DNA from 2 places in the Ornithinibacillus sp. 4-3 genome. Region 1 is predicted to be linked to the other one. Evidence: a T-box and tRNA genes for the amino acid it is inferred to sense, from the RefSeq annotation. Region 1 holds a T-box; the other holds one or more tRNA genes.
What was found. A T-box is a leader RNA that pairs with one kind of tRNA and senses whether it is charged. The one in region 1 lies ahead of tyrS (tyrosine--tRNA ligase), so its partner is inferred to be a tRNA-Tyr.
Positions count from the first base shown of each region.

Region 2: it encodes a tRNA-Tyr, which carries the amino acid that the T-box ahead of tyrS (tyrosine--tRNA ligase) is inferred to sense. The anticodon was not compared.

Region 1 is NZ_CP162599.1:2,312,843-2,328,028, forward strand. It holds gene ezrA (septation ring formation regulator EzrA) at 1-151, opposite strand, end outside; gene AB4Y30_RS11335 (GAF domain-containing protein) at 733-1,215, shown strand; gene rpsD (30S ribosomal protein S4) at 1,480-2,082, shown strand; gene AB4Y30_RS11345 (YeiH family protein) at 2,168-3,199, opposite strand; gene tyrS (tyrosine--tRNA ligase) at 3,384-4,655, opposite strand; T-box leader at 4,702-4,902, opposite strand; gene AB4Y30_RS11355 (hypothetical protein) at 5,034-5,228, opposite strand; gene AB4Y30_RS11360 (transglycosylase domain-containing protein) at 5,479-8,508, shown strand; gene AB4Y30_RS11365 (hypothetical protein) at 8,983-9,435, shown strand; gene motS (flagellar motor protein MotS) at 9,988-10,770, opposite strand; gene motP (flagellar motor protein MotP) at 10,760-11,590, opposite strand; gene ccpA (catabolite control protein A) at 11,647-12,642, opposite strand; gene AB4Y30_RS11385 (hypothetical protein) at 13,005-13,244, shown strand; gene AB4Y30_RS11390 (hypothetical protein) at 13,407-13,943, opposite strand; gene AB4Y30_RS11395 (Panacea domain-containing protein) at 13,945-14,442, opposite strand; gene AB4Y30_RS11400 (N-acetylmuramoyl-L-alanine amidase) at 14,847-15,186, opposite strand, start outside.
Region 2 is NZ_CP162599.1:305,891-321,076, reverse strand. It holds gene AB4Y30_RS01720 (hydroxymethylglutaryl-CoA reductase, degradative) at 1-551, opposite strand, end outside; tRNA gene AB4Y30_RS01715 (tRNA-Lys) at 1,064-1,136, opposite strand; tRNA gene AB4Y30_RS01710 (tRNA-Gln) at 1,244-1,318, opposite strand; tRNA gene AB4Y30_RS01705 (tRNA-Tyr) at 1,346-1,427, opposite strand; tRNA gene AB4Y30_RS01700 (tRNA-Thr) at 1,476-1,551, opposite strand; tRNA gene AB4Y30_RS01695 (tRNA-Glu) at 1,586-1,657, opposite strand; gene AB4Y30_RS01690 (DUF1540 domain-containing protein) at 1,811-1,966, opposite strand; gene fabI (enoyl-ACP reductase FabI) at 2,105-2,878, shown strand; gene AB4Y30_RS01680 (AbgT family transporter) at 2,973-3,947, opposite strand; gene AB4Y30_RS01675 (ABC transporter substrate-binding protein) at 4,038-5,621, opposite strand; gene AB4Y30_RS01670 (ABC transporter substrate-binding protein) at 6,293-7,900, opposite strand; gene AB4Y30_RS01665 (class I SAM-dependent methyltransferase) at 8,410-9,021, opposite strand; gene AB4Y30_RS01660 (LLM class flavin-dependent oxidoreductase) at 9,207-10,199, shown strand; gene AB4Y30_RS01655 (type 1 glutamine amidotransferase domain-containing protein) at 10,328-10,843, shown strand; gene AB4Y30_RS01650 (hypothetical protein) at 11,410-11,826, opposite strand; gene AB4Y30_RS01645 (hypothetical protein) at 11,969-12,139, shown strand; one part of gene AB4Y30_RS01640 (IS3 family transposase) at 12,422-12,674, shown strand; one part of gene AB4Y30_RS01640 (IS3 family transposase) at 12,674-13,575, shown strand; partial or broken gene AB4Y30_RS01635 (IS3 family transposase) at 13,754-14,683, opposite strand; gene AB4Y30_RS01630 (IS110 family transposase) at 14,995-15,186, shown strand, end outside.

The DNA of each region.
Region 1 (15,186 bases):
CTCGGGAAAGCTGTGCAGCTGTATCGCGATTCATGATGTCCATTTTCCACATTTCTTTCTTATCCACATCATCGTATATTTTTTTACGCAAAATGAGTCCGACAATTATAATAGTTATGATTAATAATGCAGTTCCAATGATATATGGCATTGTGTTGCCCCCTAATCTATATTCCCGAGATGAATTTTCATTTTCAACATATCTTTTTTAATACCCTTTATAATACCATGTAAATGCCATTTTTGGCTAATAAAATCCAATAATATTAAAAATTCGATATTTTCTTACAAATAATTCGCCTTTTTAGAACGAAAAGCGCAGAGCGCCCTTACAGGCTAAGAACGCGACTTCCTGTCGCAACGCCTGCACTAGCACGTCCTATGCGTCGAAAAACGTAGAGATTGGAGGGGCACAACCGAGATAAAGGAAACATGCCCCTTTAGGGGTATCCAACGTTAGGCTTTAGCTTGGTTTTAGTTGGGCTTCCTTATAAAACAAAACCGATGTTGACTTATTGTAGGGCGGCTCGCGTTAGCTCTTAGTTTTTGGCGCTCGGAGCTAGACAACGCTAGCTTTGAATAAGCATTACTTTACGCAATTTTTATACTTTCTTAATTTTATAAAATGGTCCTAAGAAAACTGCTTTCAATCATCTAATACTTTCATTGGAAATATCCATGCTATAATATAGTAGAAATCAACTATTTATAATTAGGAAAGGCAGAGATCATATGTTTCAAGTTGAAAATTATTCTGGTGACAAATCAAAAGATTATCAGTTATTAATAAAACAGTTAGATGCATTAATAACAGGAGAAACCGATGAAATAGTTATTTTAGCTAATTCATCTGCATTATTAAATCAATTTTTAGACAATGTTAATTGGGTTGGCTTCTATCTGTGGAAAAATGATCAATTAATACTTGGACCTTTTCAAGGATTACCAGCTTGTACAACCATTGCGATTGGTAAAGGAGTCTGTGGAACTGCAGCAGCAGAGAGAAAAACACAGCTTGTAGCCAATGTTGAAGCGTTTCCTGGCCATATTGCTTGTGATGCTGCAAGTAAATCAGAAATTGTTATTCCAATCATCATGGATGACAAAATATACGGTGTGTTAGATATTGATAGTCCTATTTATGATCGTTTTGATGAAATTGACCAGAAATACTTAGAAGAATTTATTGAGCACTTAAAAACATTTTTAAAATAAGAATTAAATTCCCTATCCTTATTAGGAATTCTTTCGAAAACATTTGACTTTCCTTATTTTAGAACATATAATGTACTTTGTGTAAAATAAAAGTAGCCTTAGTGAACCAACGCTTGCCCCCATTTTGTTCCTCTACATAATAAAGAGGTGTATCGTGTAACTCTTTGCTGCTGGAGCGATGGTACATGAAAACATAATGGACAACGTATAGGAGCACACTTAATTTATTTTATGCTAAAACATATATTAAGGAGGAGATGTCTGATGTCACGTTTCACAGGATCTCTTTGGAAAAAATCACGCCGTTACGGTATTTCATTAACTGGAACTGGTAAAGAATTAGAAAAACGCCCTTTCGCTCCAGGTCAGCACGGAGCAAGCAGAAAGAAAATTTCTGAGTATGGGTTACAACAACAGGAAAAGCAAAAATTACGTTTCATGTATGGCTTAAACGAGCGTCAATACAGCAACTTATTTAAGCAAGCTGGTAAAATGAAAGGTATTCATGGTGAAAACTTCATGGTTTTACTTGAGTGCCGCCTTGATAACCTTGTATACCGCTTAGGTTTAGCTCGTACAAGAAGACAAGCTCGTCAATTAGTAAATCATGGTCATATTCTTGTTGATGGTAAGCGTGTAGATATTCCATCTTACCGCGTAAAACCAAATCAAGTAATTGGCTTGAGAGAAAAATCTAAAAACTTAAGCATCGTTAAAGAAGCTGTAGAAGCAAACAGCTTTGTACCTGATTACTTATCTTTTGATGCTGAGAAATTAGAAGGTGTATTCACTCGCCTTCCTGAGCGTTCTGAACTTCCAGCAGAAATTAACGAATCATTAATCGTTGAATTCTATTCACGTCATTAATACGAAAACCGCTGTTCTCCTATGGAAAACAGCGGTTTTTTTATGTAGTTTTTCTGTATAAAAGTAAAAATAATACTTTTTTATTCTATTGTAAAATTAAAATTAAAGTTATACTGACAACACCAATAATAACAGATGAAATTAATCCAACAATAAATGGCCGTGCTCCAATCCGAGCAATATCTTTAAAATTCGCTTTCAATCCTACACTAGTCATTACCATAATAATTAAGAATTTAGCAACAAAGTTTGTAGAATCACTTACCATTGTTGGAAATGGGATAAATGTATTTAACAAGACCACACCAACAAAAACTAAGATAAAATAAGGAAAGATTTTACTAATCTTCACACGTTCTCCTGTGTCGACTTGATTCGTTTTTTTGAAGCGATAACTCACAAAAATAGCGAGCAATAATGCAAGTGGAATTAACATTAATGTTCTTAGCAACTTTACAATAACAGCTGTTCCACCAGCTTCATCACTATACATATATCCTGCGGCAACTACAGATGATGTATCATGAATTGCTGCTCCCGCCCATATTCCGAATACATGATCAGATAAATCAAATAGTTGTCCAATCATTGGATATAAAATCACCGCAATGATATTAAACGCAAAAATCGTATTTACTGCATAAACAAACTCTTCTTCCTTTGCCTTTAGAATTGGTGAAGTTGTTGCGATTGCTGTAGCCCCACAAATCGAAGTCCCAATTCCAATTAATAATGGAAGGTTTCCAGATAAGCCAAACATTCTTCCAACAAAGTAAGTTAATACTAATCCTAAAATCACACTAACCAGGACTACTACTACAGCACTACCACTTACATTGATTACAGTAGAAAAGCTTAATGAGAATCCCATTAAGACAATAGCTACTTTAAGCAGTTTTTTTATTGTGTAATCAAGACCTTTTTCATAAATCTTAGGAACCCCAATAAAATTCCGGATAAGAAAACCGATAATAATCCCAGTAACTGCTCCACCAATTACTGGATATACTTTTCCTATAATATGAGCAATGATTCCAATCATTAAAACAAATATAATTCCGGCTAACAGGCTTTCCGTTTCTTTCTTTGGCTTGATATTTTGTGAAGAAGTACTCATGAAGTCACCGCCTTTTTTTAGTTTTTATAATATCTCGAATGGCTTTCTTTACTATAAAATTCCCTATCTTGACCAATAAAAGCTAATATTTCGAAAATATAATGCAAAGCTAAGACTGAGACAAATTAAAATTTCTAAAAACATTACGGATGTTTTTTATATTTGCCTCAGTCTATAGCCACTTTTAATTGTATTGTATTAAGAAGTAGTTTTTACGTCCGCGACGAATAATAGTAAATTGATTTTCGATGCGATCTGCTTGCTCCAATACATAATTGAGATCTTGATTACGTTCACCATTAATATAAATTGCTCCGTTAGTAATGTCTTCACGAGCTTGACGACGTGAAGGTGAGATTTTAGCATCTACTAATAAATCAATTAAGCTCATATCCCCTTGCTCAGCTACGTATGTAGGAACATCTTTAAATCCTTGTTTAATTTCACTAGCTGTCAAAGTTTTTACATCTCCACTAAATAAAGATGCCGAAATTTTAATTGCTTGTGCTAATGCTTCTTCTCCGTGAACCCATTTCGTAATTTCTTCCGCTAAACGTTTTTGTGCTTTGCGCTCATTTGGGCGCTCTACAACTTCTATTTCTAATGAAGAAGTCTCCTCTTCTGATAAGAACGTAAAATATTTAATAAACTTGATTACATCACGATCATCTGTGTTAATCCAGAATTGGTAAAATTCATATGGTGTAGTTTTTTCTTTATCTAACCATACTGCCCCACCAGCCGTTTTACCAAACTTCGTGCCATCTGCTTTTGTAATTAATGGAACTGTTAAGCCAAAAACTTGAATCTCTTCTTCTTGATTCTCTCGGGAACGACGGATGTACTCCATTCCAGCCGTAATATTCCCCCACTGATCACTACCACCAATTTGCAATGTACAATTATCTTGAACATATAAATTATAGAAATCAAAAGATTGTAGCAACATATAGCTAAACTCTGTGTATGTGATTCCCTGCTCAATCCGCGAAGAAACAGAATCCTTTGCTAGCATATAATTAATTGTAAAATGCTTGCCAACATCTCTTAAGAATTCAATATATGTTTTCGACGATAACCAATCATGGTTATTTCTAGCTAATGGCGAATTTTCATGCTCATCAAATTGAAGCAGTGAACCTAATTGATTTTTAATACTCTCACTATACCCTTGTACAACCTCAGCTGTATTAAGTGATCTTTCAGAAGTACGCCCGCTTGGGTCACCAATCATTCCTGTACCTCCACCAATTAATGCAATAGGTCGATGTCCTGCTAATTGGAATCGTTTTAACATGGTAATTGGTAGTAAATGACCAATATGCAAACTATCTGCTGTAGGATCAAATCCACAATATAGAGTAACCACATTCTTACTTAAATGTGCTTGAAGCCCTTCTCTATCTGTCACTGAATGTACTAAACCACGACTTTCTAAATCCTGTAAAATATCCACTTTTTCTTCTCCTCTATAAAAAAATATAAAAAAACCCGTCCCTCAAAAAAGGGACGAGCTTATCCTCGCGTTACCACCCTTGTTGCATAATGATATGCCACTCTAGGTTTGATATCGGTGCAAACCACCGTCTAAAATAGAAATGCTCCAGATTGTAATTCGTATGTAAATATTTGCTAGTTTCCACCAACCACTAGCTCTCTATGTTAGGGATTTACAATACTACTTATTCTTTCATCGCTAAGTATTTTTAAATTTGTTATTTATAGTTCTATCATAAATATTAAAAGAATGCAATAAGAAATGTTTTAGGTAAGACATGTCAAATCTATTTTCGCAATAGCTTATGGTTAGGAAATGTATATTTTAGATATAATTTCAAACAAACAAATTTAAAGTCCTAATTATTCTATACTTTTTTTCCTTATCCATTTGTTCTTCCAGCATCTTTTTCAACATTCTGCTCGTTTCTGAGCTATCAATACCTCTTCTTACCGCTGTCTCTATTACTACATAGAGTATAAAAAGTCCAACGATGTATAAAAATATGGATAAACCAGCACCTACTCCCATTCTATCACCTCCAATTACACCAGGATTTTGTTATAAGATTATCATCTGATTCTAATAATGCAATAGGCTTATAATAATCGCATCACTAGTGGAAAGTACAAAGTAAATTATCATGTCCACAAACTGTATGAGCATAACGAATTTCTTGCAGAAAATATACACTTTTTCCAAACTGGAAAAATATATCAAATGATACATCTTTAAATTCACCTATGATATAATAAAAGATGGTTATTTAGGAGGTATTATAGTGAATTCTAAACATAATAAAAAGAAAAGTATACAAGACGTTAAACGTTACTTTAATAAGGATAAAATTTCCAAATCATTTAGAGTAACCTACGATGTTTTTTGGAATGTAATTTTATTCTTTATCGTTATTGGTGTCATTGGTGTATTTTTTGCTGGTGGGGTTGGTGCAGGCTATTTCGCATCACTTGTAAAGGATGAACCCATCAGAAGTTATGAAGATATGGAACAGCACATCTATGACTTTGAAGAAACCTCAAAGCTCTATTTCGCAGATAATGTTTACTTAGGTGATATCCGCACGGACTTACATCGTGAGATTATTGAACTTGAGGATGTTTCTGAAACATTAATCCATGCTGTTATCGCAACAGAAGATGAATATTTTCATGAACATAAAGGAATTGTACCAAAAGCAATTGTTCGTGCTGTCTTACAAGAAGTACTGAACTCTAATGTTCAAACAGGTGGTAGTACACTCACCCAACAATTAATAAAAAACCAAATTTTAACAAATGAAGTTTCATTTGAAAGAAAGGCAAAAGAAATTTTATTAGCGCTACGCTTAGAGCAGTTCTTTTCTAAAGATGAAATCTTAGAGTCTTATTTAAATATCATACCATATGGACGTGATTCTTCAGGACGTAATATTGCTGGGATACAAACAGCTGCTCAAGGTGTTTTTGGGCTAGATGTGCAAGATCTAAATTTAGCTCAATCGGCATATCTAGCTGGTTTACCACAAAGCCCTTCTGCTTACACACCGTTTACAAATGGCGGTGATTTAAAAGAAGAAGATGGATTGAAGCCAGGTATTAACCGAATGAAGACTGTGCTTAAGCGAATGCATGAGAATGAATATATTACAAAAGAAGAATATGAAGAAGCATTAGAATATCCAATTCAAGAAGACTTCATTGAGAAGAAGAAATCACCAGTTGAGGAATATCCATTCTTAACCTATGAATTACAAGATCGTGCAAAAGATATTCTAATGGAAATACTTGCTGAAAAAGATGGTTATACATTAGATGATCTAGAAAAAAATGCAGAGCTACATGAGGAATACAGAATTTTAGCAGATCGTGATTTAAGAAGAAACGGTTACAATATCCATTCAACAATTGATAAAAAAATCTATGATGCACAGCAGAAAGTTGCTAGAGAGTACCCACATTATGGTCCAGATAGAAAGCTTAAAGATGGAACTATGGACCAGATTCAACTAGGCTCTATGTTAATCGAAAACAAAACAGGTAAAATTCTTAGCTTTGTCGGTGGTCGAGAATTCACTCAAGACAATGAATGGAATTATGCAACAAATGCTAAGCGCTCCAATGGGAGTACAATGAAACCTCTACTAGATTATGCACCAGCAATGGAATTAGGCGTTATCCAACCAGGTTCTGTGCTTGCAGATATTCCTTTACCAGTTGATTTCCCAGGTACACAATATAAGGTGGGTAACTATGGTGGAGGTAATTATGGCTTAGTATCTGCACGTCAAGCCTTAGCAAGTTCATATAATATTCCAGCTGCAAAAGTATATTCTATGATTATCAATGAAGACCCTGTTAAAAATTATTTACAGAAAATGGGCTTTTCATCTATTCATAAGAGTGATAGATCTAATGACCATCTCAACCCTTCTATGTCACTTGGTGGGATGACAGATGGTGTTACAGTGGAAGAAAACACAAATGCTTACACTACCTTTTCTAACGGTGGTAAATTTATCGATGGATATATGATTGATAAAATAACAACACATGATGGTACTGTTATTTATGAACATGAACCTGAACCAGTAGACGTATTCTCTCCACAAACATCTTACTTAATGCTTGATATGATGCGTGATGTAATTAAGAGCGGAACTGCTAATTACTTACAATCACAGCTCAAGTATGGTGGTGTGGATTGGGCAGGTAAAACTGGTACAACAAACGATTATCATGATGCTTGGTTTATTGCAACAAATCCAAATGTAACGATGGGTACATGGATTGGTTACAACACACCTTATAATATTAAAGATAGTTGTTATGGCTGTTCTTTAAGTTATAGTCAACGAAATTTAAAAGTATGGGCAGAATTAATGAATGTTGCAACAGATATTAATCCTGAATTAATGGCACCAAAAGAACGCTTTAAACAACCAGAAGGAATTGTATCGCGTAGCTATTGTGCAATCTCTGGCTTAGCACCTTCTAAGCTTTGTCAACAGCTTGGACTTGTCCGTTCGGATATCTATAACTCTAAATTTGTTCCAACAAAAGTGGATGATAGTTTAGTAGGCGGAGCTTATGTTGTAGTTGATGGAAAAGCTGTTCCTGCGGGTCCAGATACACCAAAAGAATTTATTAAAAATGATGGATATGCTTTTAATCCTGATTTCTTGAAACGAAATGGCTATGACAGATTAAGCGATCTCAGTTTATTATTCCCTCGCACCAATAGAGATATATGGGAAAAAATTGGATTCAAGGGTGCAACAGCTGCTGGTTCCCTATCAGAGGGTGGCTCCTTATCTCCACCAGGTTCTGTAGCACATTCTGGTGAAACTCTCACTTGGAAAAAAGGATCTGGAAATGTTGTCGGATATCGAGTTTATCGTTCTACTGGTGATAATTTTAAACTTGTTGGTAGTACACAGGATACGAATTTTAAAGTCGGAAAATCCGATGCTTTATATGTAGTAAGATCTGTAGACTTCTCTGGTAAAGAATCCGATCCTTCTAAAGAAGTTCAAGTAGGTAAGTCTGCTGAAGAGCTTGAAAAAGAACAGAAGGAAAAAGAGGAGCAAGAGGCAAAAGAGAAGGAAGAACAAGAGAAGAAGGAAAAAGAGGAACAGGAAAAGAAAGAGAAAGAACAGAAAGAAAAAGAACAAAAGGAAAAAGAGCAAAAAGATAAAGAAGAACAAGCGAAAAAAGAAGCCGCGGCAAAAGCTAAAGAAGAAGAAAAGAAAAAAGAACAAGAGAAAAATAACCAACCAGCACAAGAATCAACTGATGACGAAGAAGAAGATTAATTAAATAGTTAATCTAGAAAGTCAAAATGTATGCACACCCTAGAAATTAGAGCAAATAAAGCTAATTTCTAGGGTGTTTTTTTATGGTTAAATGAGTTTCTATAAATGACTAAGGCTTAACGTTATTATGATAATAACGTAGATCTTAAAGCAGTATGCTAGGATCTCCTGTACTTACAAGCAGCCAAGTTTCGAAATTCATGTTATTTATCTGACCCAACAATGTAAATTCCCGGAAATTTTATAAAGTATCGCTCCGTTTATCAAAAACGAAAAGAGGTCAATCTGAAAGGGCTGATTTTTTTCTTAATTTAATTAATATTTTAAAAAGAAGAAAGTATATTAACATATTGAATAGGACTTTGAAAAGAATATGAAAATTTAGGGGATGAGGATATTACAAAATATCAAAAGGTGTCGTTAAGTATATTTATTACAAGTGGATTATTATTACTGTTTGCAGGTTTTTTAAGTATGGCTAACAATTATATTCAAATAGGAGTAAAAAGTAAAATCTTATCTTATTTTGAGATTAATAATTTATTAGTATGTATATTAGTGATAACAGGTATTATTTGTTTAGGGATAGTTATTAAATCAACACCAGTCAAGGTAGTTCTAAATATACTTATAATACTGGGATTAATTTTATATTTAATTAGTAGTTTTTTCGAGAGAGCCGACACTACTTATACAGCGTTTTACTCAGAAAGTGGAAAAGAAAGGTTTTTAGCTATGGAGAGGCATAGGGGAAGTGAGATATATCAAGTAACGGGAGGAATATTTCTACATTATAAAGGGAAATTAAACGTAGGTGATAACTGGTTTCCATTTAAGAACGGTGAATACTCTATTTATTGGGGAGAATCCAATAAAATGATTATTTTTGATTCTGCAGGAAATAAGTTAGAAATCTATTACGATTAAGAGAAAGAAGAGGCTGGGACATAACTAGTCTCTAATGATGAAAAACGGTCGTGTTTATTATTGTGATTTTGTTGAAGTTTTGGGAACTGGCAGTGTATTTTCGGGAGTGTAAACTAAACTGTGTAGTAAGAGCCGTACGCTTTCCTTAGTTTACACGATTTAAGTACTCATATTTTGCCTCTAGAAGGCTGATTAAATCATTTAATTGTTGCTCTTTTTCTGCAATTTTTTTCATACCCGATTTATTCAATTATAATTCTTATTTTTTATTTGTAAAAAATACTTAAAGATAGAATGTTTGTTAAGAAGCAATAAGCATTTATTCCTGATCTACTAAAAATAATCTTTTATTGTAAAATGCAGTTGCTATTGCCATTAACTCACCTTCACTAAAAATATAAACATCCAACAAAAATGACTTCTAAAAAATTCTATATTTTCAACTGCTTTCTTCCAAAACCTTAGAAAAAATTACATCATCGTTAGTATTCATGTAAAAAATCCCTAGAATTAGATTTGTGATCTAACTCTAAGGATTTTTTTACATTTATACTATTCTTCTAATTCCGCTTGTTCTTCTAAGATTACAATTTCTACTCTTCTATTTTGACCTAAATTAGTAGGTGATGTATTTGGAACAATTGGACGGGTTTCTGCGTAAATACTTCCAGATAAGCGTGTTGGGCTAATATTATACTCATCAATTAAATAACGAATAACACTACTCGAACGTGCTCCAGATAGTTCCCAATTAGAAGGATAACGATAATTAGATATCGGTCTGTTATCAGCATGTCCTTCTACTTTTACCGCATTTGGAATTTCAGATAATAATGTTCCTACTTCCGTTAAAAAAGGCTTTGCTGATTCAATAATCTCTGCCTCGCCTGAATTAAATAAAATGTTTTCAGGTAAAATCAGGACTACTCCTCGCTCTGTACGTGTAGCAGAAATTACATTTGTTAAACCATGTTCTTGCAGAAAGTGCTCCACATCTTCCATCAATTCACCAAGAGAATCTTTCTCCTCTTGTTCATCTTCATCGCTTTCTTCCTCTGGTTTACTTGTAGGTAAATCATAATCATTTTCTTTTTCGCCTTTCTCGTTATGAGCAGGACTATCTGTTGGATTATCCATCGGAACCGCTGAAGGCAAAAAGTCGAAGATAGTTCGATTACGAAAAGAATCTGAAATAGCTTGGAATTTCTGGGCATCTACCTGTGACATCGCAAATAACATAATAAAAAATACTAATATCAACTGGATCATATCTGAAAAGGTAACCATCCATGCAGGTGCACCCGGCTTCTGTTTTTTCCGTTCTTTACGCTTCATTTGGATTACCCTCCAGGGATTCCTCAGCGATTTTATCTTCTGCTTCTTCTTTCACTTTTGCATCACCTGAAAGAAATGCGCTTAATTTTTCTTCTAGTACACGAGGGTTTTGCCCTGATTGTACTCCAATAACTCCCTCGATGATAATCTGTCTTATAAATACTTCTTCACCTGTTTTGTTTTCTAACTTACTAGCCATTGGCAAAAACACAAGGTTTGCAAGCACTGTTCCATACAAAGTAGTAATTAATGCAATCGCCATATTCGGGCCTAAAGTAGATGGATCCTGTAAATTTCCAAGCATTAAAATCAATCCAATTAAGGTACCAATCATTCCCCAAGACGGTGCATACTCCCCTGCTTTTTCAACAACAGATCGGCCTTTCGCATGTCTTTCTTCCATTGCAATAATTTCAGCATTCATTATGTCATTGATTACCTCTGGCTCTAAACCATCAACTGCAAGCAAAATCCCCTTTTTAATAAACGGATCTTCAACTTCTTCCAGCTCATTTTCTAAAGCAAGAATTCCTTCTCGGCGAGCACGCTCCGACAGACGGACAAATAACCGAATTAAATCTGGTAATTTTTGATCTGTCTTAGAAAATGCTTCCTTCATCACGCCAAAAAACATCTTCATTTCATCGCCTTTAAAGTTGATCATTAATGAACCAAAAAGTCCCCCGACTACAATTAATATAGAAGCTACATCAACAAATGCAACTACACCAGTAATACCTGCACTTGTTACAATTGCCATTGCAATCATCATAAAACCAAGTGTAATCCCGATTGGGGTCAATAAGTCTCTCTTTTTCATAACTTCACCAAGCCCTACCTAATTATGTCTTTATATAACATATATCGACAAGGTTTTTAATTAGTTGAGTTTCTTTCAATAATTCGATGTGGTAAAATAACTTTCTTTTCTTCCACTTCTTCTTTATTCATATATTTTGTTAATAATCGCATAGCAACTGCTCCAATATCATACATTGGCTGATTAATCGTCGTTAAAGTAGGGCGTACCATTGTAGCAATTCTTGTGTTATTAAAACCAAATACTTCAATATCATCTGGTACTTTTAAACCTAAATCTTGTATACCGTGAATAACACCTAATGCTAATTCATCTGAAGCAACAAACACCGCAGTTATTTTTTCATCCAGAGAAAGAATTTTCTTAATTCCTTCTACTCCTGCTTCATAAGTGTATTCACCTTTAACAATATAATCTTCATTAATTTCCATAGAAGCCTCTTTTAATGCTCTAACATAGCCTTCATATTTCAGTCTATTTGTTCTAACATCTTCAAATCCATTAATGAATGCTACCTTCTGGTGGCCGCTATCAATAAGAAATTTTGTAGCTTCATACGCAGCTTCCTCATAATTAATATTTACAGATGGAAAAGAACCTGTTTCGTCATATGCTGCTGCAAGTACAATAGGTACAGAAGATGATAAGAATTGTTCTTCATATTCCTTCGTTACATGTCCACCCATAAAAAGAATTCCATCTACTTGCTTTTCTAACATATTATTTAATAAACGAAATTCCTTTTCTTTATTACGATCAGAATTACTTAAAATAATATTATACTTATACATTGTAGCAATATCTTCAATACCTCTAGCTAATTCCGAAAAGAAAATGCTAGAAATATCAGGAATAATTACACCAACTGTTGTTGTCTTTTTACTTGCTAAACCACGCGCAACTGCATTTGGACGATATCCTAATCTTTCAATGGTTGCCAATACTTTCTTTCTTGTTGATGGCTTTACATTTGGATTTCCATTCACTACACGTGATACAGTTGCCATTGATACATTAGCTTCTCTAGCAACGTCATAAATTGTAATACTCATTGGTTAAGCCTCCTATTTTTCTCTATCTTAATTGAAACCGAATCAAGAACATATTTTCCTATATCATATATTACTATAATTTTAACACGAAAGAAAAAGAAAGAGTAATTAAAAATACCTTGTATATAAGGCTTTTATAAAATGTTAAGTTGAAGGGAAAAGAAATATATTGAATTGATTTGGGGCTAAATTGGGGCTGAATTGGGGCTAAAAAATAAGCGGGCAGATGCTAGAGAGTGAACCATATATATATAAATTGAAGCACTTACTGTAAAAAGTAGGTGCTTTTTAATGGATTATAATTTAATTTCTTTATGTTACTTCCGATATAAAAATTAATTACATTGGAAGAAGTGAAGAATTTGAATAAAGTATACAGAATAAGAGAAGGAATACCAGATAAACCAAAAAATAATGTTTATAAAAAATTGGGATATAACTTTAATGCTCTGCAAGGCGGTTATGTGAGTAAGGATTTATCGACAATTATTATTACTCACCGAACTATGGGAAATGGCATAGTAACACTATATAAAGATAATCAAGAAGAAAATTTTAAAAGGAATATCCAGATACTGAAAGAGAATAATTTACTTAAATAAGCCCCTCACATAAAAAAATGTGAAGGGCTTTAGTTATATAAAAGAGTCACTCCCTTAGCCATAGGATATTAGTGACTCTTTTATTATGTATAAGTATAGCATAAGGTTGGTTATTCATTTAGTGTGTCCTAGTGGGTGATCTAGTTTTAGCTATCAATCAATCTACAAGTAATTAGCAATTGGGCAAAAACTTTGTTTTATATAATCAGTATGACTGTATTTAGGATTTGGATATGCTAAGTGATGGTAATCGATAAATAAAGGTCTAATGATATTGGTTTGCTTATTTCGTAATGTGATAATTCTTATACCACCACTTACCCCTATTTGATAGATTTGCTCATTGCTTTGAATAGTCTTTTCAAATGAATGACCGTAAATCTCTCTCATTACTGCTAATACCGTAATATACGATCTATGCCCCTGTTCAATAGGATGACAATGGAAGTCACTCGCCATGGATTGTTGAATATCTTTAGACTTTGCTTGTATTTCAGGAATAATTTTTGCCATAATTAATGTTATGGATTTAGAATAGGACTCAACATCTTTAAGTTTGTTTGTAAATTTACCTTTTTTCACACCAAGTAACCATCTGTTATCCCTAAAGTCAAAAGTGAAATTCTCAGACGATAGATCAGGTGTTGTATCTGTTATTACGTTTTTCCTTGCCTTACCTCTTTTAGGTATCTTTCCCATTTCAGTTACTGCCTTGTATCATTTCATTCAAATAATAATTAAATATTTCTGTATCTGAAATTGGATTTTGTGATGGTTCAATTGGAGATAACCCTTTACGCGCGGTCAACCAAGGTAATTCCTGATGAGTCATAGATTCTAGCTCATTTCCAGTGTAATCGCCATATACTTCCCATACTTGATTCAACACATTTTCAATTTCTTCGTCAAATTGCACAACGTCTTTCTCATTTAGAGGTATATTAGAAAATCCATATTCTTTAAACTCGTGATACACAGATGGGATTACGGGACCGTGAACCCAAGCCTCAAATCCTTCTTTGAACAATCTCTTGTCTAATTCATCTACACTTTCATTTCCTAAAGTCAAGGTCCATGAGTGCGCATAGTAAAGTAATTTTTGAAGTTTTTTTGGCGACATAGAACCTTGTGATAAAAACCACTGTACTACATCCCCCAATTCATAATAACCCTGTTCATTTCTTTCTGCAATTCTCATTTTAGTCTCTCTCCCCTTTATAAAAGACCAAATATTTTTAAGCATATATAAAAAACACCTTTCAAATATATTCGTTACCATTAATTCATGTTTACCATTAGTTAATGATTGTATTCATTGAAAGATGACTGCTTACGTTGCTTTTATTTTTAAAAGTTTGTCTAATTGTCACCAAGTGTCAATATTCGCCATTGACCTTCGTTAACTGTATCTTACACTAATTTAAATCATTCGTGAATAGATTTAGCGAAATAATTCGCAAATACGAAACATTTTTTAGCATAATTTGTGAACTTTATTTCATTCTATTTAGTGAAACATAAAATGATTGTATTTTTGAAGCAATTTTACGAAGAGTTTTTGAAGCAAATATATTGAGGATTAAAGAGCGCACCTAAGCGCTCTTATTTTAATTTTTTATTTACTTCTGCACGTACTTTATTGTACTGCGCTTGACTAATACCTAATGATTTTCTACGGTTTTCATGACCGCTACCGTGCTTGCCTTGGATTACTTCTGTTGCCATTTGACTGACAGACTTGTAAGTTGATTTAGCTCCCATTAATCGCTTATTGACTTCACTTTTAACCTTATCATATTCAGCTTTGCTAATGCCTAATGACTTTTGTCTTGTGCTGTGACCATTTCCATGATTACCAGATAAAACTTCATTTACCATTTGAGTAATTGATTTTTTTGGTGCAGGCTTAGAAGTTGACCCCGCCCTGCGGTTAACCTCTGCC
Region 2 (15,186 bases), 1.7 Mb from region 1:
CATGTATTGATATAAATATGCAGAACTAACATTTTATTGTAAGTAGATTCTGCATCCTCATTTAAAATTCGAATGTCAATATCATTCGCACCGCCACCCCTAGCAACAATACTTGGGTAAGCTTTATTTGCTTCTTTTATAATAAATTCTTTTTCACGCATTAACGCCTCTTTCGCTGCATGAAAATCTGAACAACCTACTACTTGAATTTGCCCAATCATCACTCTGTCTGTCGCCTCTGTCTGAAAACCTCCAGCGTCACGGACAATTTTTGCAATATAACTTGCCGATGCAACAATAGATGGTTCCTCTACAGCCATAGGAATTGCATATTCTTTATCATTAATGAGGAAGTTAAGTCCTAGTCCAAGTGGAAGCGGATAAGTTCCAATGACATTCTCAATCATCTTATCTGCTGTCTCAACAGCTAATGTCTCTCTAGAAGCTAACTCCTTAACATCCTCTTCAGAAAAAGAATGCAATTGAGCAATAAGCTCTCTACGTTCATCAATAGACATTTTATAAAAACCAGGAATTCTAGAAGTTGTCATGGTATCGCATCCTTTATATTTTCAGATAGATCAATTAAAGTTATTCTTATAATTAAGCATTTATTTGTCGTGTCTCAGAATGGATGATGTATACGTAGTTCCATATAATCCACTAGAGAGCTAGTTATTTTTACACGAATTCATTCTCTGCAAAGTGCCATACTAGTTAATATCAAGGATTCGCCTTTAGTATGACTATAAATTTGTATCTCCCTTTAGAAACAGTAAACATAATTCTTCATTTTAAATTCAAAGAAAATGAAATAAAATTACTGCTTCTATTATGTAAAAGAATGACCTAAAATGCAAATAAACAAGGCTATCTCCTACTAGAGTCACCTTGCTTACCATTTTTTCCATATTCATATCTAAAGAAAACTTGACAAGCCCAGCCAATAAAGGCTAAGGTTTGACTTAGCTATACACCATTAACATAGATTACAATCATAACCTTTGAACAACGGTGATACTAGAGTATCCTTTTTGTCGTGCTTCTTTGTTAAAAAATGTAGTGAGCCATGAAGGACTCGAACCTTCGACTCTCTGGTTAAAAGCCAGATGCTCTACCAACTGAGCTAATGGCTCATTTTTGTTAATCTTACTTTCATGATATCCAGCGTTCATCTAAACAGACCTTACATTAGATTGTTTATGCAAAAAATATATACTTCACTTAAAAATAGACATAAAAATGGCTGGGCTACAAGGATTCGAACCTTGGAGTGACGGGACCAAAACCCGTTGCCTTACCGCTTGGCTATAGCCCAACTGTGAAAAAAATATAATATAAAGTATGGAGGGGGGCAGATTCGAACTGCCGAACCCGATGGGAGCGGATTTACAGTCCGCCGCGTTTAGCCACTTCGCTACCCCTCCGTATTATTAACCACATTTTTCATTTTATTCAATTTAAAATAAAAAAAATGGTGCCGGCCAGAGGACTTGAACCCCCAACCTACTGATTACAAGTCAGTTGCTCTACCAATTGAGCTAGACCGGCACATATACTTATTAAAAAATAAGTATAATGGTTATGACCCGTACGGGATTCGAACCCGTGTTACCGCCGTGAAAGGGCGGTGTCTTAACCGCTTGACCAACGGGCCATGTATAAAAAGCCAACAAAATTTATTATATATAGCTTCAACTGTTTTGTAAAGAGAATATTTCTATTTTCTAGTAATTTTTTTACGTTTTTTTACATATACTCATAAAGCGGCGTCTCCACACTTTTTTAAGCTAGAGACGCCTGTTTTAACTTATGATTTAGGAACAAATGTCTTACAATCTGTTTCTGAGCTATGAGAAGCTTCATTCCCAAGCTGACTAACTACATAAATAGAATCTGCACCACATTTATTCCCATTTTCCCAGAAGAAGCAACTTGAAACTGCACAAAGAACATCCTGTGCCAAACCCATCACCTCCTCATTACTTATTATGAACGAAATACATATCATCCATACATTAGGCTAAGAGTAATAAAGTAGAGCATCGCGAAATTCTTTCAAATAAGATATAATGTTATACATATTTATCTTGGAGGTGCTCAAGTGTCAGGTTTATTACAAGGAAAGAATATAGTTGTTATGGGTGTTGCTAATGAGCGAAGCATTGCCTGGGGGATTACGAAGTCTCTGCATCAAGCAGGTGCTAACTTAATTTTCACAAATAGACAAGAACGTTCGCAACAAAAATTAATAAAATTATTAGAAGATAATAGCATCACACCTAAGCTCGTAGTTTCATGTGATGTAGCTAGTGATGAAAGTATAGTTGAAGCTTTCTCTGAAATTAAAGAGAAAGTAGGAATTATTCATGGTGTAGTTCATTCTGTAGCTTTTGCAAGCCGTGATGATTTAAAAGGCACATTTGCTGATACATCACGTGATGGCTTTTTATTAGCTCAGAATATTAGTTCATATTCACTCGTTGCAGTTACAAGAGAAGCTAGAAAACTAATGACTGAAGGCGGAAGCATCGTAACACAGTCTTACATAGGAGCTGAACGCGTTGTGAAAAATTACAACGTGATGGGAGTAGCTAAAGCTTCCCTTGAAGCAAGTGTAAGATACTTAGCTGAAGATGTAGGAAAAGATGGAATCCGCGTAAATGCTATTTCTGCAGGACCAATTCGTACACTATCCGCAAAAGGTGTATCTGGCTTTAATGAAATTAATGCAGTAATTGAAGAAAAAGCTCCACTACGTAGAAATGTAGATCAAGACCAAGTAGGAGATGCTACATTATTCTTCATCAGTGACCTTTCAAGAGGTATTACTGGAGAAGTACTACATGTCGACTCTGGTTTTCATATTATCGGTTAAAAATATAAAAAGGTCTCGTTAGGTACCCTCCCAAAAACTAGATTTATTCCTCTATTTTTTGGAAGACAGTACCTCGAGACCTTTTTTCTTTTATTTATAAATGTGTGTATACACCAGGTCCAAATGGTAAACCTGTGAAATAGAAAATTAGAATTAGCACAATCCAAGTTAATAAAAATCCAAGAGAATATGGAATCATCAATGCCATGTACGTACCAATATTAGCTTTTTTATCATATTTTTGCATTAATGTTAAAATAATAATCATTAATGGATATAAAGGTGTAACAATGTTTGTCGATGAATCTGCAATTCTGTATGCTACCTGGATAAATCCTGGATGATATCCTAGCTGCATAAACATTGGGATAAATACCGGCGCTTCAATAGCCCATTTCGCTGATCCTGATGTAATCAAGAAATTTAAACATGCTGTAAATAAAATATAACCAAGAATCAATGGTAATCCTGTAAAGTTAATACTTGTTAAAAATTCTGCACCGTTAACAGCTAACCATGTCCCAATATTTGACCAGTTAAAATATGCAATAAATTGTGCAATGGCAAATACTAAAACGATATAGCCTGACATATCTTTAATTGCTTCTCCCATGTACTTACTCACGTCTTTACCAGACTTGATCTTCTCTACAGTAATTCCATAAGCAAGTCCCACAAGAATGAATAATATTAAGATAAGTGGAACAATCCCATCAATAAATGGGGAGTCTGCAATTCCACCTGTTTCACTTCTTAACGGACTATTCGGAAGCATAAGTACTACAAAAATTAGTAACATATATCCTCCACCTGCAAGTACTGCATTACGCAATGCTTTTCCAGCTTTCGGATGGTCCTCAACATCATCCTCTTCCACCTTATCGCCTTCGTATTTCCCTAAACGAGGTTCAATAAATTTTGAGGTAATCAGACCACCAACAACGGTTAAAACAAAAACAGATACTATATTGAAATACCAGTTTGACAATGGACTAACAACCATTGAATCATCAAGAATTCTAACTGCCTCAGTAGAAATACCTGCTAATAAAACATCCGTCCCTGCAATAAAAAGTCAGCTATCGATTAATAATCGATAGCTGACTCTCAAAAGTATTTTTCTTTCCTAATCATTACACGGAATATTTTTTAATGCTATTTATTCACTAACAGATGTATTCCAGAATACACCACCTAGAAACTCTGAAAATCCTTGTACTTTATCTGTTGTAGCAACAATCTCATCAAACTTACCTAAAATAGTAGCAGGTAAATATTCATCCCATAAGAATCCTTCAATTTCATTCCAAATTTCTTTAGCTTCCTCTTGAGAAGCTGCAACATTTAACTCTTGAAGTGACTCTGTAATATATGGATCACTTGTCCAACCAGCCCAATTAGGATTTAATAAAACATGTTTTGTTGGCGTTGCAAAGAAAGGACCAGATGCTGTTAAAATCTCCCAGTTTTCTGGATCTTCTCTACGTTCAGTCAATGTTGGCCAATCAAAAACTTCAAGCTCCACATTCATACCAATAGCATCTAACTGTTCCTTCATTACTACAGCTGCATTATACTGTCTATCATAATCACGAGAGGTAAGAATTCGAACTAATTCCCCATCATATCCAGCTTCTTCAAGTAATTGTTTTGCTTTTTCTGGATCATTTTGATTATAAGCATCTAAACCAGCATCACTATACCAATTCTCTGAGCTATTATTCATATATCCTGGGTCTAGCTCATAAAAATCAGTATTTGCAAAAGCAGCATGCATTACACTTTCTAAATCAAAAGCTGCATTTACAGCTTGTCTCATTTTAGGGTCAGCAAATACACCTTGTGCCTTATTGTAAACTGCCCATTGAGTTCCATATTCAAATGTTATAACTTCTACATTATCCGCAGCCATTAATTGATCATAATTATCATATGGCGCATTTGTAATCACATCATATTCACCACTCTGTATCCCAGCAATTCGCGTAGAAGCATCTGGTACAAACACGAAATAGATATCATCTAGTAAAGCTTCCTTCGCTCCACTTAGACCATCAGTTGGTGCATCAACTGGTTGATAATCTCCAAATGCAGACAATTGAATATGTTGGTCTTGTACCCATTCAGTAAATTTAAATGGACCTGTTCCAATAAATTCAGTCACACCTGTGCTATCTGCATTTTCAACAATATCCTTTGGCATAATAGCCGCTAGTAAGCTAGGGTCAGCAAGAATATCTAGTGTATCAATTTTTGGTTCTTCTAAAATCATTTCTACTGTATAATCATCAACTTTTTCGAATACAGCTCCATCTAACCCTACATTCGTTACTTCAATCCAACGATTCATTGAAGCAACAACATCGTCTGCAGTCATTTCGTTTCCGTTATGAAATTGAACTCCTTCTCTTAGGTGAAATGTATATGTTTTACCATCATCACTTAAGTCAAAAGAATCAACTAACATTGGAGTAGGCTGAAATGTTTCGTTTTGAGTAAAAAGCGTTTCAAATACATTTCTCATAATAAATGGTGCCATCGTTGCAGTTGTAATATGCGTGTCAATAGTAGGCGGTTGAGCATGTACAGCTACTCTCATTTCTCCACCAGCAACTACCTCTTGATTATCCGCTCCACCATTTGATTCATCAGCAGAATTATCATCGTCCGATTCTGAATTACATGCGACTAGCATAGACAACATAAATGCTAAAACCATCGCATAAACTACTTTCATTTTCATAAAAATCTAACCCCCCGTTTTTAATTACTTATTTCTTCAAATTTATATAAAAACAAGCCAAGTTTTTATAAAGAAGAGTCAGCTATTTAAAGTACAAACTACCTTTAAATAATCAATTAAAATATTCCGATATCTCGAAAAAAGAAATACCTTACTATTATAAACTATTCATACAAATTATCCAGCTACTTTTACTAAAGTTTCCTGTTATTAAAGCATTTTAACCAAGAAAATGTTATGATTCAAATTTCTTGAAACTCTGGATCTTATAACCATAAAAAATACGCCCTACATAATAGGACGCATTATAAAAAGTGCCACGTGGGCGCTATATACTTCGAATCTTTAAAATAAATTGCCGCGGTAGTATTAATTTAATGAACCCAAACAATGTATGCCCTACCTTCTCATACATCCTTACAACCCCTAAGTTGTGCCAGTGTGAATAAGTCTAAAAAATAATTTATTTCAATATACATTCCGAAATACGTTTCAAAATACTATACCATATATAGATTTAAAAATCAAATTGGGTACAAAAAGTAGACGCGCTACTAATCATGACTCTAACGCCTTTTACCAAATAGTATCCACTAGAGTCATCAAATACACGATAAATTAGGTAAAAAGTATGTTAAGGGCTTTTACCAAACCCTTAACATATTAGACAGTTAATCTGCTCCTTCTGATACAGTAACATTCCAGAAGATTGGACCTGTATTAATAGTAATTCCCTCTACCTTTTTATTAACTCCGTATAAGCTATTAAACCCACCAAACTGAACTACTGGTACATATTCTTCCCAAGCAAACTGCTGGATCTCTTCCCATAATGCAAAACCTTCCTCTTCGGTAGGAGCTGTTTCAAGGGCCAGCATTCTATCATCCATATACGGTTCCGGAATACTACCTTTAGCTTTAGGACTCACATGAAGCAACTGTGGTGGTGTACTAACTGTAGAAAATGTTGTAATATACGCTTCCCAAACATCAGGATCACCATTTCGTTCTGTAACAGTTGGCCAGTCATACACCTCTAATTTTGAATTAATTCCAATTTGTTGAAGCTGCTCATGTATTACAACAGCTGTGTTATAATGATGATCATAATCACGAGTTGCCATCAGTCTAAACTCTTCACCATTATATCCCATTTCCTCTAACATCTGTTTTGCTTTTTCTGGATCAGCTTGGTTATAAAACTCACTTCCAGCTTGACTTGCCCATCTCTTAATATTGATATCCATGTAACCGGCGTCTAACCAGAAAAAGTCCGGATTTGGAAAAGCACCCATCATGACTTTTTCTGCGTCTAAAGCAGTATTCACTGCTCTCCTAAAGGCTGCATCAGAGGCAATACCTTTTTGTTTATTAAACACGATAACAGCATTAGCACTTGGAGCTAAAATCGGTTCCAGATTTGGATCCTCTTGTAGTTGATCATAACTATCATAAGAAACACCATAAGCAAAATCATACTCACCTGTTTGTAGACCCGCTAAACGTGTAGAAGTATCTGGAACAATATAGATAAATATTTCGTCAACTAACGCTTCTTTTTTACCGGATAAACCATCTGCTTCAAAATCAACTGGGGAATAATCATCGAATTTTTCATAGTGAATATACTGATCAGTCTTCCACTCAACGAGCTTAAAAGGTCCTGTACCAATATACTCATCTACTCCTTCTTCTGGTGCTGCATCAATGATCTCTTTTGGCATAATAGCAGGAGCTGTTTTCGCAGAAGCCATTGTATCGAGTGTGATCGATGACGGTTCCTGTAATTCTAAATTCACTGTATAATCATCGACAATGGTCCATTTTGAATCATTGAATACATTGCCCGTAATAGTAGATTTCTCTAACCAACGTTCCATTGAAGCAACAACGTCCTCAGCAATCATTTCTTTTCCATTGTGAAACTTAATGCCTTGCCTTAAATTGAATGTGTATGTTTTACCATCATCACTTATATCAACAGAATCGGCTAACATAGGAATCGCTTCGAAATCTGAGTTTGTTGTTATAAGTGTTTCAAAAATTAATCGAGATGCATCTCTTGTAGCTGTAGTTGTACTTGTTGGTTGATCTAGTGTTGGTGGAGCCGCATCAATCGCAATTTTTAAAACCCCACCTGTTTGAGTCTCTTCTTCTTCATTCTGATTATCTCCTGAATCATTTGGTGTATCCTTATTTGTTGAATCTGAGCTGCAACCCACTATTGTGGTTAATAATATGAGAAACATCATAAATAAAATACTTTTGATTAATTTCATATTTATTCCTCCCTAATAGTTTGTATTGCATTAACTAACATTAGTTGACTTTTCAATATAAACGCTTATCTTTTATTTATATTGTAGTGACTAAGTTACAGATTCCTTTAGAGTTTCAACTAGTATATTATCATGTAACAAATAAAGAACTAAATATATGGAAATTAAATTTGAGTATGGAAATTTAACCGGAACTAGCTATTATTTCATTTATTGTGGGTAGAACTTGAAGATAAGAGGGTTGTCTATGGACAGAAAATTCAGTTAAATAATAGAATGGGAATGACCAGCGTAAATATTAGTGTATTCCTAATATTCTATCTTATTTTTTATTGTTTGTAAATTTTTTTCTAAGAAGTTTAATAAATTTTTATTTGATAACTGGCTCACATAGTTCAATAGGTAGAGTATGTCCATGGTAAGGAGTGGTCATCGGTTAGAAACAGGAATCTAAAATTATTTCATCATCCCCTTTATCTATTAGTAACAAATAAAACCAACTGAAAAATTTAATCAGTTGGTTTATAAACTGCGAGTTGAATGACATGTCCTAAGCCCGTGTGTAATTTTCCCTCATATCGCTCCACTTCACCATAATAAAAATATTTGATTTGCCAGTCAGCAAAAATCTGAAGCACTTCACATGGCGTATATAAAAGACGAATATCTTTTCCTCCCCCACTACGATAAGGGAGTTGACGATCGGAGTAGACTTCCATAATATAAACTCCACCTGGACGGAGCATTGTTTTGATTCCTTTCATTAAACGTTGACGAACAGAAGCATCTCCAATATGACCAAAAACATTCATAACCACATCCCATTGATTTTCTCTAAAATCGATTTCTTGAGCTAAATCAACTAATTTTGTTTTAACCTTAACGTTTCTAGAATCAGCAAATTGATGTAGTTTGTCTAAACCTACAGACGAATAATCCCAAGCCGTAACACGATGCCCTAATTCTGCTGCATAGACTGCGTTACGTCCTTCTCCCTCTGCTATGGTCAGTACATCGCAACTAGGGTGGTCTTGCAGCATTGATTTAACAAAGACATTGGGCTCTTTTCCGTATATATACTCCTGTTTATTAAAACGTTCATCCCATGAATTATTTATCATTTGTAGATGTCTCCTCTCTTTACACTATCAATCCGTAAATGTATTCTAATTGAATCAGGTCTTAACCGCATTATAATCGTAAGAATTACGATTTACAATCAGAAGCATTTTTGTTGATAAAAAATTGTTGTACCTTTTAATTGTCTATACGTTTATAGATTTGCTGAGAAAAGGAGTTATAAGTGATGAAATTAAGTGTATTAGATCAAGCTCCCATATCCAAAGGAGATACTTCAGAACTAACATTGCAGCATACACTGGAGTTAGCGCAATGGGCTGAAAAATTAGGCTATCATCGTTATTGGGTTGCTGAACATCATAACAGTAACGGTCTTGCAAGCTCTTCTCCCGAAATTATGATGACAAGAATTGCTTCTGTAACTAATCAAATTCGTGTTGGTTCAGGTGGCATACTTTTGCCACAATATAGCCCCTATAAAATTGCTGAAAACGCAAATACATTAGCTGCTTTCTTTCCAGATCGTATTGATATTGGTGTAGGTAACTCACCAGGTGGTTCCCAGCTAACGAGATCTGCGTTAACAGATAACCAAAATAAAAATCTTCATGACTTCCCAAGGCAAGTTGCAGATTTACAAGGATTTTTACATAATACTTTACCCCGTGATCATGAATTTAGGCTAGTCAAAGCTGGTCCGAGAATTGCAAACCCACCCCCTCTCTGGTTGTTAGGTTTATCAGAACGTTCGGCTAGACAAGCAGCAGAAATGGGATTAGGCTTCGTATTTGGTCATTTTATTGATCCAAGTCAGGGAATAGAAGCATTAAAAATATATCATGACTATTTTTCCCCTTCTATAACTGGTAGCGAGGCACAATCCATTGTTTGCATCTTTGTTATTTGTGCAGAAACAGAAGAAGAGGCGGAAGAACTAGCAATAACACAGGACAAATGGCTATTAAACGTTGGAAAAGGATTAGGTACATTAGTATTGCCCAAAGAAGATATTAATAGCTCTACATTTAGCCCAGAGGATTTAACTACAATCAAACAGAACCGCAACCGATGTATTATTGGAACACCAGATCTAGTAAAAGAGAAATTAATAGCTTTACAAAAAATCTACCAAACAGATGAATTTATGATTATTACAAATATCTTTGACTTTGAAGCGAAGAAAAAATCCTATCGTTTATTGGCAGAAACAATACTTTAGCTTGGAGGAAATTTTTATTTGCTTTTGAATAGAGCTCTAATTTACGGAACGAATTTAAAATTTTATTTTTAAAAAAATATTTTTGGGGAATATAGTGAGTGTAAACATTTTTAAAGGAGTGTCAATTCATGGGTAAAAAAGTCGCAACAGTCATTACAGACTTATTTGAAGACGTAGAATTCACAAGTCCGAAAGAGGCATTAGAGGAAGCTGGTCATGAGCTAGTTACTATCGAAAAAGAAAAAGGAAATACGGTAACAGGTAAATCAGAAGGTACAAAAGTAACCATTGATAAAGGTATTGATGATGTGAAACCAGAAGACTTTGATGCTTTGTTTATTCCTGGTGGTTTTTCTCCGGATATATTACGTGCAGATGAACGCTTTGTAGCATTTGCCAAACATTTTATGGACAAGAAAAAGCCGGTTATGGCAATTTGTCATGGTCCACAATTGCTTATTACAGCCAAAACATTAGAAGGCCGCGATGCAACTGGTTATAAATCAATCAAAGTGGATATGGAATACGCTGGCGCAGACTACGCAGACAAAGAGGTAGTTGTTTGTCAAAACCAATTAGTAACAAGTCGTACACCAGATGACCTTCCTGCATTTAATCGTGAATCTGTTAAGGTACTTGGTTAATCAACAACCAAAAAGAAGTAGCCTTCATTGACTCGGAGGCTACTTCTTTTTGGTTCTATACTGAAATTTAAAATATTATTTTATTCTAATAGGGTAATTATTTTTCTCCCTAATTAAATGTTTTCATAGTGATTCAACTAAATTGGATATGGACTATTTGATTATGTTAAATAACAATAAAAGCCTTTGTGTACTTTCTTACTAAAAAATGACTTAAATAAAAAAACGCTCAATACCTTATGTATCAAGCGTTTGCGCAAGAGCTCCCAACCGGGATCGAACCGATGACCTCATCCTTACCATGAAGTTCGACTATACTTTCATGCACTTTCAATGACTTTCAATTGTTGTCATTACGAGTTAATGGTCATAACTATATTTTCAAGAATAATAAATAAAAATGTTCTGTTATCACCTTTATGACACTTTTTGGCACCTTTCTGGCACCCTTGTAACAATTTTTTCTTTATATCTCCATATAATAGAAGAAACTAGTTCACACAAATAAAGAGAGCAAAAAATCAGCTCTCTTTATTTTTTATATATAATAGAAGAAACTAGTTTTACTAGACCTTATCAAACCACTTTAACATATCCATATATTCAACATTTCTTATTTGATCTAGAGTGCAATTGGTTGTACGGCCATCTTTTAATTTCAAATAAATTTGATTGTCTTCATAACCTAAGATTATGCACTCTAAATCGTTGTAATATCTTCCATTATTTATAACGTTGGCTTGAATTAATACTGGTGTAGCTGTAACAAATGCATTGTACAAAGCCTCTGAAATGCCTTCTTCTGACATTCCCTCTTTTGCTTCAACTTCTGACAAATGTTCGTTTAGCTTTTCTCTTTTTAGCGCATCTGTATGATCAGATAGTATCATTCCCTGCCATTTCAGTATTCCTCTGTCCTTATAGCCAAACTGTTCGGGGGTCACTCTTATAATATTATATTTTGGTATTGAAAATTGTCTCATAGTGCTCCCACCTTCAAATATTTTCTTTTATTATAGGAACATTTGTTCTTAATCACAAGTGGAATCTTTAGGGAATAATTAAATACACATCCTTAACACTATGAATACTATTTGATACAATAGGTAAAAAGAAGGTGATCAGATGCGGTATTGTATTAATTGTGGGTTAAAAGTAGCTGTTGCTAAAATGAAGAATGGGAATGGGTTTTGTCCATGGTGTGAAGAATACACTGTAGATTTACAGTTAAGTAGAGAAACTCTAAATTACATAAATAAAGTAAAAGTAAATAATAAGAAACAAGACCGCCATTAAGCGGTCTTTCATTAGAATGAAATTATATTAGCTATAACACAGGATATAGAGAAAGTTAGCTTCATGGAGGTAACTAAACAATCTCTTGTAGTCGATGCATACAGTTACGACTAAATAATCTCAATCCATAGCATATTATAACATATAAGGCTAAGTTTATAATTTTAAAATAATAATATGACAAAATATTGACTCAGATCCGATTCAAGCACTGATGCTAGTATAGTTTCATGGACACAACTTAGTTAAGTCTTTAAAATTATTACTAGGGGGTTGTGTCCAATGGCAAATCACAAACATGGTAAACGTTACAATGATGATTTTAGGAAGATGGTTGTTGATTTATATCGTTCAGGTCAATCAGCTAGGGAATTAAGCAGTGAATATGGCGTTTCAGAAGTAACTATTTATGCATGGATAAAAAAATTCAATCCAGTAGAGCTAGAAGATGGATCATCCGTAACACCAGATGATTACGCAAAGATGCAAAAAGAAATGCTTAAGTTACAACAGGAGAACGAAATATTAAAAAAAGCTATGGCCATATTCGCAAAAAAGTAACCGACAACGATATTACGGATTTCATCGAGCAAGAAAGAGAATATTACCCTGTTCATACATTGTGTGAAGTGCTTGGTGTTCCTAGGAGCACGTACTATCAATCATTAACGTTTTCTATCTCAAAACAAGAACAGGAAAATCGACAACTAACAAAAGAAATCATCCGAATTTTTAACGACAGTAAACAACGTTATGGTGCACCAAAAATCCACCATTTATTAGAGTTGGCCGGATATCATGTAAGTTTAAAACGTGTGCAACGCCTGATGAAAAAGGCAAATATCAGGTCCATCACAACGAAGAAATTCCGTCCGACACCGAGTAAAGAAAAGATAATAGAACGTGAGAATATTTTAGAGCGTGATTTTGAGACGAAAACAATCAATGAAAAATGGGTTGGAGATATTACTTATATCCACACCTTAAAGCAGGGTTGGTGCTATCTGGCAACTGTTTTGGATTTGCATTCAAGAAAGGTTGTTGGCCATTCTTTTGGACGCACAATGACAACGGAATTAATAAGCACCGCATTACGAAATGCATATGAAACGCAACAACCCTGTGAAGAACTTATCTTTCATTCAGACCTTGGTAGTCAATATACAAGCGATGAATTCGCATTTTTGATCACCGAATTTAACATAAAGCATTCTTTTAGCTATAAAGGTAGCCCTTATGACAATGCTTGCATTGAATCGTTCCATGCCATTTTAAAAAAGGAAGAAGTCAATCATGTTCAGTATCTAGATGAATATTCAGCGAAAATAGCGTTATTTCAGTATATTGAAGGTTGGTATAATCGCAAAAGAATTCATGGGAGTATAAATTATATGACACCACAAGAGGTAGAAAATATCTGCCGAAATATCAGCTGAAAATATCATTAAAAACTTAAGCTATTTGTGTCCAAGATATTGACATAGGTCCACACTTACTTAATTGTAGGTGCTTTTTAATGGACTAATTTTCACACAACCTTAACACTATAAATCCCATCTGATACAATTAAAGTGTACCCTTTGTAAAGGACATTTTTAAAAAGACTCTAGGGAATTAAGTAACTTGAAGAAGATGATGACTGTATTGTGCAGGCGTCATCTTTTTTAAGTTCCATTGACCTCGATAATGATTGTAATAAATCATATAACTCTTAATCTCTCTTTTTACCTCTTCTAATGTTTCACACGATTTAAAGTCTGTTTCATCTTTAAAATGCCCAAAGAATGATTCTTGAGGGGCATTGTCCCAACAGTTTCCACGGCGGGACATTGACTGACCTAGCCCCATTACCTTCACCTTCTTTTGAAAATGGGGGTTCGTATAGTGAACTCCTTGATCTGAGTGAATGAATGCGTCTTCAGCCAACTTTATCTTACTGTTTTTTAACTTCTTGACTGTATTTAATGCAATATCTAGGGTGATTCTATCAGATGTTTCATAGGCTAAAATTTCATTGGTTTCGGCATCTTTGATAGTGGATAAGTAAGCACGTTTTCCTTTTCCATAACTCAAGTAGGTAATGTCTGTCAATAATACTTTTCTAGCGATTCCTTGTTTAAATTCACGGTTTAATAGGTTCGGTAGTGTTCTATGTTCTTTCGTTGCTTTCGCGATTCTTCGATAAGGATTGGCTTTTCGAATGGGACAAATAATTTGAAACTTTTTCATGATACGACGAATGCGTTTCAAGTTATAGGTAATGTGATACTGATGTTCTAATGTCATTTTGATTTGACGTGCACCTTTCTTACGACGGCGGAAATTGAACGCTTTTAAAATGATTGCCTTTACTTCTTCATCTGCTTTATCTCGTGCTTGTCTATTCAGTTGTGCTTCTTCTGAAAAATAACGATAATAACCTGATCTAGAGACGCCAACTAATTCACAAAGATACCTCACCATTCGATTTAAACCGTATTTTTCAATGACGAATTGGACTAACTGAAATTTCTGTTCCGCAGTTAGTTTTTCTTTTCCTTTATCAACAACCTTGTATATTATATTTAAGGTTTTAGTCTCCCGACTTTGAAAGGAAAACCTTATGAACCTAAGTTGTTTCTAAGTTGGTATTTCCTCAATTATTTGAGAAAATATACTTAATGGATTGAGAGGTGGATCGTTCCAACCTTGGGTGATAAAACTCGTTATCGAAAGACTGATCCCTCTCTCTGTTAAGCTGATTGCGAATGAGTTAGATGTTGAAGGCGTATTGCCTTACTCCGTATTTAGCACAAGGTCGTGACGCTTTTCAGTTGAGTGGCATTCAATCCAAAACAAGTAAAGAAGGTGAAGCGATGTTTTATCTTGGTATTGATATTGGTAAACGTACACATGTTGCTTCTGTTATGGACGATGCAGGGAAAGTAGTCTTAAAAGGATTTTCTTTCCCTAACACACTTGAAGGCGGTCACTCATTACTCACTCGTTTAAATGCTATTTCAGATGATCCATCATATTTCCTTACAGGAATGGAAGCGACCGGTCAT